2 regions of the Stenotrophomonas sp. YJH_SMC_64 genome follow, and region 1 is predicted to be linked to the other one. Evidence: predicted binding sites of a transcription regulator. Region 1 holds the regulator's gene; the other holds the start of a gene.

Region 1 (4,224 bases):
TCACCCGCCGCCGCAGCGCTGCCCCGGCGCCGGAGCCGGTGGCCGCCACCACCTCGGCCGTGGCCGCCCTCGCCCGTGCGGCCGTGGGTGCCACCGGCCGCACCTTGGACAGCGCCGACGAGATCGTGCCGACCCGCGGCAGCACCGGCTTCGCAGCCACCCTGGCGCGCGCCGCCGTCAACGAACCGGCGCTGCCCGAACAGATCTTCGCCCCGTTCGCCGAGGCCATCGTCGCACCGGGCCCGGCCGTCACCGCGCCGGCCAACCGCGCCCGCTTCCAGATCGACCCGCCGCACGACACGCATCACGAAAGCGTGCCCCCCGCCGTGCAGCCGCCGCCGCTGCCGGGCGCTGCCATGGCCGATGTCCAGCCTGACATCGCCGCCAGCGAAACGGCAGCGCTCGAAGCCGCCGGCGAAGCCAGCCCGGCCCCCATGCTGGCCCCGGCACCGACGCTGACCGTGGTTGCCCAGGACGACGCCGAGATCCGCCAGCTGCGCCAGGAAGTGGCCGGCATGCGCCAGGTGATCGAGCGCGAGATGAACCGCTTCACCGACGAGCGCCTGCGTGGCAGCCCGGTGCGCGCCACCGCGCTGGACCTGATGGACGAGTACGGTTTCGACGCCGGGCTGGCCCGCGACGTGGCCATGCAGATCCCGCTGGAGACCGAAGCCCATCGTGGCCGCGGCCTGATGCTGGGGCTGATCTCGCGCAAGCTGCCGATCGCCCCGGTCGACCCGCTGGAAGAAGGCGGCGTGATCGCCCTGGTCGGCCCGACCGGCGCCGGCAAGACCACCACCATCGCCAAGCTGGCCTCGCGCTTCGCCGAGAAGCATGCGCCGCGCGACGTGGCCCTGGTGACCACCGACACCACCCGCATCGGCGCCCGCGAGCAGCTGTACGGCTACGGCCGCCAGCTCGGCATCGCGGTGCACGAGGCCAACAGCGGCACCGACCTGGACCAGCTGCTGGAACGCCTGAAGGACTACAAGCTGGTGCTGATCGACACCGCCGGGCTGGGCCCGCGCGACCGCGCGCTGGCCGCGCAGCTGCAGTGGCTGCGCGCCGCCCGCCAGGTACGCACCCTGCTGGTGCTGCCGGCCAACACCAGCTTCGGCGACATGGACGAGGTGGTCCGCCGCTTCGGCGCCGCCAACCTGCAGGGCCTGGTGTTGAGCAAGCTGGACGAGACGGGCCGCTTCGGCAACGCCCTGTCAGTGGCCGTGGACCACGCCCTGCCGATCACCTGGGTGACCGATGGCCAGGACGTTCCGGACGACCTGCACCGGGCCAGTGCAGCCAATCTTGTACTTCGCCTTGAAGATTTGCGCCGAGCGGCCGATATACCCTGCAACCCGGAGTTGAACCATGCCGTCGCGTGAGTACGCCAAGCTGACCAAGACCTTCCCGCTGTCGGCCACCCGCAGCGAGCCGCTCGGCCCTGTGCGCACCATTGCCGTCACTGGCGGCAAGGGCGGCGTGGGCAAGACGAATGTGTCCGCCAACCTGGCGGTGGCACTGGCCGGGATGGGCAAGCGCACGCTGCTGCTGGACGCCGACCTGGGCCTGGCCAACATCGACGTGATCCTGGGGCTGAACCCGACCTTCACGCTGGCCGACCTGGTCGCCGGCCGCTGCTCGCTGGACGACGTCATCGTCGAAGGCCCGAACGGCGTGCTGGTGGTGCCGGCCGCGTCCGGCCGCCGGCACATGGCCGAGCTGGCCCCGGCCGAGCACGTCGGCCTGGTCAACGTGTTCTCCGAGCTGGAACGCGAACTGGACATCATGGTGGTGGACACCGCCGCAGGCATCACCGACGGCGTGCTGACCTTCTGCCAGGCCGCGCAGGACACCGTGGTGGTGGTCTGTGACGAGCCGGCCTCGATCACCGACGCCTACGCGCTGATCAAGGTGCTGTCGCGCGAACGCGGCGTGGACCGCATCCAGGTAGTGGCCAACATGGTGCGCGACCCCAACGAGGGCCGCGTGCTGTACGAAAAGCTGACCCGCGTCTGCGAGAAGTTCCTCGCCGATGTCTCGCTGAACTACCTGGGCTGCGTGCCGCAGGACGACTGGCTGCGCCTGTCGGTGCAGCGCCAGCAGCCGGTGGTGAAGGCCTACCCGTCCAGCCCGGCCGCGCTGGCGATCACCGAGATCGCGCGTCGCACCGCACGCTGGCAGGCGCCGACCGAACCGCGTGGCGGCGTCGAGTTCTTCCTCGAGCGCATCCTCAAGCAGCGCGGGGTGGCCGCATGAAAGGCGCAGCCCAGTACAGGGAAGTCCAGCGCTCGGCGGCCAACGAGGTCATCGCCCAGCATTCGGACCTGGTGCGGCGCATCGCCCACCACCTGGCCGCGCGGTTGCCGGCCAGCGTTGAAGTGGACGACCTGATCCAGGCCGGCATGATGGGCCTGATAGAAGCGTCGCGCAGCTACGACGCCGACCAGGGCGCCTCGTTCGAGACCTATGCCTCGATCCGCATCCGCGGTTCGATGATCGACGAGATCCGCCGTGGCGACTGGGTGCCGCGCTCCGTGCACCGCCGTGCACGCGATGCCGCCGCCACCATCCGCCGCCTGGAACAGAGCAGCGGCCGCGCCGCCAGCGCCACCGAAGTGGCCGCCGCGATGGAGATGCCGCTGCCCGAATACCTGCGGTTGATGGAAGACGCCGCACGTGGCCAGGTGCTGAGCCTGGAGTCGCGCATCGAGGACCAGGGCGAGCTGGACACCGTCGCCCAGGGCGGCCCGACCCCGCAGCAGGTGCTGGAGCGTGGTGAGTTCGGCCGCGAGCTGGGCAAGGCCATCGGCCACCTGCCCGAGCGCGAACAGCTGGTGCTCTCGCTCTACTACGAGCAGGAACTGAACCTGAAGGAGATCGGCGCGGTGCTCGGCGTGAGCGAGTCGCGGGTCTGCCAGATCCACGGCCAGGCGGTGCTGCGCCTGCGTGGCCGGCTCAAGATTTTCGAGGCGGCGGACGCCGGCCTGGAAGAATGAACATGCCCGAGGCGGCTGCCCCCGGCCGCCCGGAATGAACAACAAAGGAACTCTGCTTTGAACAAGAACATGCGCATCCTGATCGTCGATGACTTCTCGACCATGCGTCGGATCGTCAAGAACCTGCTGGGCGATCTGGGCTTCACCAATACCGCCGAAGCCGAGGACGGGCATGCCGCGCTGTCGCTGCTGCAGAGCCAGCCGTTCGATTTCGTGGTCACCGACTGGAACATGCCGGTGATGACCGGCATCGAGCTGCTGAAGGCGATCCGTGCCGATGCCAAGCTGAAGACACTGCCAGTGCTGATGGTCACCGCCGAAGCCAAGCGCGAACAGATCATCGAAGCCGCCCAGAACGGCGTGAACGGCTACATCATCAAGCCGTTCACTGCGCAGACGCTGGAAGAGAAGCTCGGCAAGATCTTCGAACGCCTGGCGGCCAGCGCCTGATGGATACCACGGTCGACAAGAGCGCCCTCTCCCTGCGCCTGCAGGAAGCCCTGGACGCACTCGAGTCCGGTGACGAGGCCGCCTGGCGGCAGCGCATCGACGGACTGGTCGCGCTGCGTACGCAGCCGATGATGAGCGGCCTCTCGCGGCTGGCCCGCGAGCTGGGGCAGGCACTGGGTGAGCTGCCGACCGTGCCCAGCGAGGCCGGTGAGCTGGACGACGCCTGCGCACGCCTGGACCACGTGGTGGCCATGACCGAACAGGCCACGCACCGCACCCTGGACCTGGCCGAGGAATGCCGCAGCCTGACCGAACAGCTGCGCGCTGAAGGCCTGCAGCCTGGCCAGGACGCGCAGCTCGAGCGCATCCGCCACAACCTGACCGAGATCGCCCTGACCCAGAGCTACCAGGACCTGACCGGGCAGATCATCCGTCGCGTGGTCGGCATCGTCCGCCGCGTGCACGAGGGCTTCGGCGCACTCGGCCTGCCGCCGGAACAGCATCGCACCGACCCGGAACTGGCCGGGCCGGCACTGAAGGGACTGGACCGCCACGCGGTCTCGCAGAACGACGCCGACGACCTGTTGTCGGATCTGGGGCTGTAAGCATGAGCGCGGTATCCGACGACATCACTGCCGATTTCATCATCGAGGCACAGGAAATCCTGGATCGCCTGGGCGAACAGCTGGTGTCGCTGGAGCAGGCACCGCAGGACACCGAGCAGCTCAACGCGGTGTTCCGTGGATACCACACGCTCAAGGGCGGTGCCGGCTTCCTT
Region 2 (4,224 bases), on a different contig from region 1:
GATGAAGATGAAGTGCCCGGGATCCTTCTGGTCCACGAACAGTTCATAGCCGAGGCAGAGCGGCTCGCGCTGCGTGCAGGCGACCAGTTCCCGGTACAGCGGAAGCACGGTGTCCACGGCATCGGGATGGATGAAGTCTTCGGCGATGACCTTGAGCATGCAGGCACCTCTGGATGGGGCCCTGCAGGATAGTGCCGGCGGGTGGCCGGCACCCATCCCGTCAACGCAATACTGCGTCCGCACTGACCAGCTGCACATCGTGCATCTGGTTGAGGTAGGCCTCGTAGTAGCCCTTGTGCGAGGCACCGACGATGGTCAGCATGCGGGTGCCCGGGTGCTGGCCGAGCACGTCGCGCATGTTGGCGACCATGCGCAGGTTGCGGGTTTCCCAGTAGCCCACGTAGTTGCGGCCGAAGCCTTCCGGCGAGGGTTCGACGAGCGTCGCGCCGAAATCGCTGTTGAAGGCCAGCATCGCGGCCTCGGGTGCGTTGTAGGCGCGATACATCGCGAGCAACCCATCCGGTTGAGCAAGATTGGCTTCCAGTCGTTCATCGGCCGCCCTGCGCGCTTTGGCGAAGGAATTGTCCCAGGCACCGCGTATGGCGGCAGCGTAGGCCTTCTGCTGCGATTCCGGTGTAGGCGAATCCGCAGTGTGGTCGTCGACCGCCAACAGCCGCTCCAGCCCCAGGCGCGCGGCGAGGACGCCGGCCACCAGGCCGGCCTCGTTGCGGCGTGCCATGCGCGTGTCGAGGAACTGCACCAGCTCCGGTGTCAGGCTGTCCGAGGCACGTCGCTCTTCCCTGGGCAGCCGCAGCCATTGGACGACTGCCGAGCTGCTCTCGCCCGCAGCCAGGAACACTGCGGCCAATCGGCGTCGCTGGGCAGCGGTTGGCGCCTTCGGCCAATCCGCAAGCAGGCGTTCCATCTCCACGTTGGCGCTGGGCACGTCCAGGCCGGTGGCGGCCTGCGCCGGTGCCGGATCGACGCAGTAGTCCGCTACGCTCTCGGCGTATCGGGCCGGATTGCGGCGCATGAAGTCACACTGCAGGCCGGACAGGTTCTCTACCGCGATCGCGGTGGGCCGCCAGGCTTCCAGGCGCTGCAGCAGAGGTTCCAGCATCGCCGGCATGAAGGTCTCCGGCAGGCTGGACAGGTGCGGGCTGCCCAGCACCAGCACTTCGTTCGGGCGCCCTGCGGGCGGTCCCTTCAGCTGGTCCGGGTGGAAGGCGGGTCGATAGGCGGTGTCGTTGGCCAGCGCGCTGCTGCTGCACACGGCCAGGAAGAGAAGGCTGGCAAAGCGAGGGAACATGCGATCTCCATGTCGATGAGCATCCTGCGGGACCTTCATGCTGGTCATATTCTCCTGCCGCGGAATCCCGCATTGGTCATGTAAACCTTTTTGCCTTGAGCTGCATCCTTCTGCTGAGCGATGCTGTACCCAGCGCTCAGGCAATGCAGAACATGACGTCCGACGACTGGACCATCGACAGTCCGCGGCTGCACCTCCGGCCGTTCACGCCCCGGTGTATTCCTTGGCCTGGCAGGCCTGCATCGAGCCCGTGACGCAGAACCCGAACTGGGCATCTGGATCGCAGAAATGATGCATGGGCACGGCTATGGTCGCGAAGCCGTGGCGGCGGTGTGGTCGGCCGCCTCAGGGCGCCTGCGTTGTGCTGCGTTCCGCTATCCGGTGGCCGAGCAGAACCGGTCCAGCCGTTCCCTCGCTGAGTCCCTCGGCGGACTGCCTGTAGCACGTGAGCAGGGCGTGAAGTACACGGCAATCGTCTACCGCAATGCACGGAGTTGCGACGGACGTCGCGGAATCCCGCTAAAGCGGCTGACGGCATCGCCGATACTCCCTCTGGATCCCGCTCCAGTCACCCGCCGCAGGACCCCAGGCTGCCCCCGATGGGCGGTCCGCGCAGTGTGCCGCCGCTCCCAGATGCCGATCGCACCCGCAGCAGACGTTCTTGGCAGTCGCTCGAGAGGTGCCGTTGGCACCTGTAGTCCCTGGCAACTGATGTTGCCGCCGGGCATCCCGCCCGTCGGGTCACAACCGCTTACCGGACACCGAGGATCAGACAATGCTCATTCCAGGCTTCACGGCAGGCGCGCAGGCGCCGGCCGAGCTGCACACCCGTTGGTCGCCGTGGCGTGCGCTGCTTGGCGTACTGGCGCCGCAGCAACGCACCGGCACAGAGAAGGCGATGACCGACCGCACCGAGCTGGAAGCGCAGGTGGCCGCGCTGCATCGCGTGCAGGCCGTCATCGAGTTCGCGCTCGACGGCACCATCCTGCAGGCCAATGACAATTTCCTGCAGGCGATGGGCTACCGGCTGGAGGAGATCCAGGGCAAGCATCATTCCCTGTTCGTCGACCCCGAGCTGGCGCGCAGCGCCGAATACCGCGACTTCTGGGCGCGCTTGGGGCGCGGCGAATACGACGCCGGACAGTACCGCCGCTTCGGTAAGGGCCAGCGCGAGATCTGGATCCAGGCCTCGTACAACCCGGTACTGGACCGCCAGGGGCGGCCGTACAAGGTGGTCAAGTTCGCGACCGACATCACCGCGCAGAAGCTGCAGGCGGCCGACTCGGCGGGGCAACTGGCCGCGATCACCAAGTCGCAGGCGGTGATCGAGTTCAGCATGGATGGCCGCATCCTGTCGGCCAATGACAATTTCCTGGCCGCCACCGGCTACAGCCTGGACGAAGTGCGCGGGCAGCACCATTCGTTGTTTGTCGAGCCCGAGCATCGCAGCAGCATCGAATATCGCCAGTTCTGGGAGAAACTGGGGCGCGGCGAATATGACGCCGGCCAGTATCGGCGTCTTGGCAAAGGCGGGCGTGAGATCTGGATCCAGGCGTCCTACAACCCGATCCTGGACCTCAATGGCAAGCCGTTCAAGGTCGTCAAGTACGCCACCGACATCACCGCGCAGGTGCATGAAAACCAGGCCATGCAGCGCGCGGTGGCGCAGACCCGCGAGGTGGTGGCCGCGGCCAAGCAGGGCGATCTGACCCAGCGCGTGGCCACCGCCGACAAGAATGGCTCGATCGCCGAACTGTGCGAAGGCGTGAATTCGCTGGTCGAGGCGATGGCCGCGATCATCGGCCAGATCAAGTTCGCCGCGGACACCATCGCAGTCGGCGCGACTGAAATCGCACAGGGCAACAGCGACCTCTCGCAGCGCACCGAGCAGCAGGCGGCTTCGCTCGAGGAAACTGCGGTGTCGATGAAGGGCCTGGCCGAGACCGTGCAGCGCACCGCCACCAACGCGCGCCAGGCGAGCCAGCTGGCCGGTGGAGCCGCCGATGTCGCTGCGCGCGGCGGCAATGTGGTGCATGAGGTGGTCGAAACGATGGCGGTGATCAATGCCTCGTCGCGGCGCATCGTCGACATCATCGGGGTGATCGACGGCATCGCCTTCCAGACCAACATTCTCGCGCTGAACGCAGCGGTGGAGGCGGCGCGTGCCGGTGAACACGGCCGTGGATTTGCCGTGGTTGCCACCGAGATCCGCGAGCTGTCGCAGCGTTCGGCCAGCGCGGCGAAGGAGATCAAGCACCTGATCGATGAGTCGGTTGCCAATGTGGGTGCCGGTACGGCGCAGGTTGAGAGCGCGGGCCGCACCATGGACGAGATCGTGACCAACGTGCGCCGGGTGAGCGACCTGATGACCGAAATCAGCACTGCCTCGCAGCAGCAGAGCGACGACATCCAGCAGATGAACCATGCCGTCGATCTGATCGACCAGGGCACCCAGCAGAACGCGGCCCTGGTCGAGGAGGCGTCGGCGGCGGCACGCAGCATGGAAGAGCAGTCGGCGCAGCTGCTGCAGACGGTGGCCAGCTTCCGCTTGCAGGGCGGCGCCGGGCACCGGCACGGAGCGGCGGCGCTGCATGCGGTCTAGGCGCGGCGACCGGACTGTTCTTCCTTGGTTTCGGTGTCGCCGCGTACGCAGTTGCGACCGGCATGCTTGGCGCGATACAGGGCCTGGTCGGCGCGTTCGACCAGGCCGCGCGGATCGCCGTCTTCGCCGGGTGCCTGCCAGGCCACGCCGATGCTGATGGTGACGGTGGCCACGGGGGCGGGCAGGGCTGCGGCTTCGACCGAAGCGCGCAGCCGTTCGCCCAGGCCCAGGGCGTGGGTGGCATCGGGCGAGGGCAGGGCGGCGATGAACTCTTCGCCGCCGTAGCGGGCCAGCAGATCGTCGCCCCGTTGCA

The links. The regulator FliA, encoded in region 1, starts transcription of late flagellar genes. The targets are predictions, from matches to a motif close to TAAAGTTTNNCNNNCNNNGGCCGATAA.
Region 2: a site for FliA is predicted at 1,830-1,856, ahead of AC5P9L_RS05340 (methyl-accepting chemotaxis protein). Genes of this name have one in related genera too.

Annotation. Positions count from the first base shown of each region.
Region 1 covers NZ_JCAFUN010000021.1:10,772-14,995, reverse strand. Annotated here, with positions in the region: gene flhF (flagellar biosynthesis GTPase FlhF) at 1-1,382, shown strand, start outside; gene AC5P9L_RS19645 (MinD/ParA family ATP-binding protein) at 1,369-2,256, shown strand; gene AC5P9L_RS19640 (RNA polymerase sigma factor FliA) at 2,253-2,996, shown strand; gene cheY (chemotaxis response regulator CheY) at 3,054-3,446, shown strand; gene AC5P9L_RS19630 (protein phosphatase CheZ) at 3,446-4,051, shown strand; gene AC5P9L_RS19625 (chemotaxis protein CheA) at 4,054-4,224, shown strand, end outside.
Region 2 covers NZ_JCAFUN010000004.1:115,711-119,934, forward strand. Annotated here, with positions in the region: gene AC5P9L_RS05325 (putative quinol monooxygenase) at 1-159, opposite strand, end outside; gene AC5P9L_RS05330 (DUF5694 domain-containing protein) at 221-1,309, opposite strand; partial or broken gene AC5P9L_RS05335 (GNAT family N-acetyltransferase) at 1,583-1,678, shown strand; gene AC5P9L_RS05340 (methyl-accepting chemotaxis protein) at 2,085-3,911, shown strand; gene AC5P9L_RS05345 (GGDEF domain-containing protein) at 3,908-4,224, opposite strand, start outside.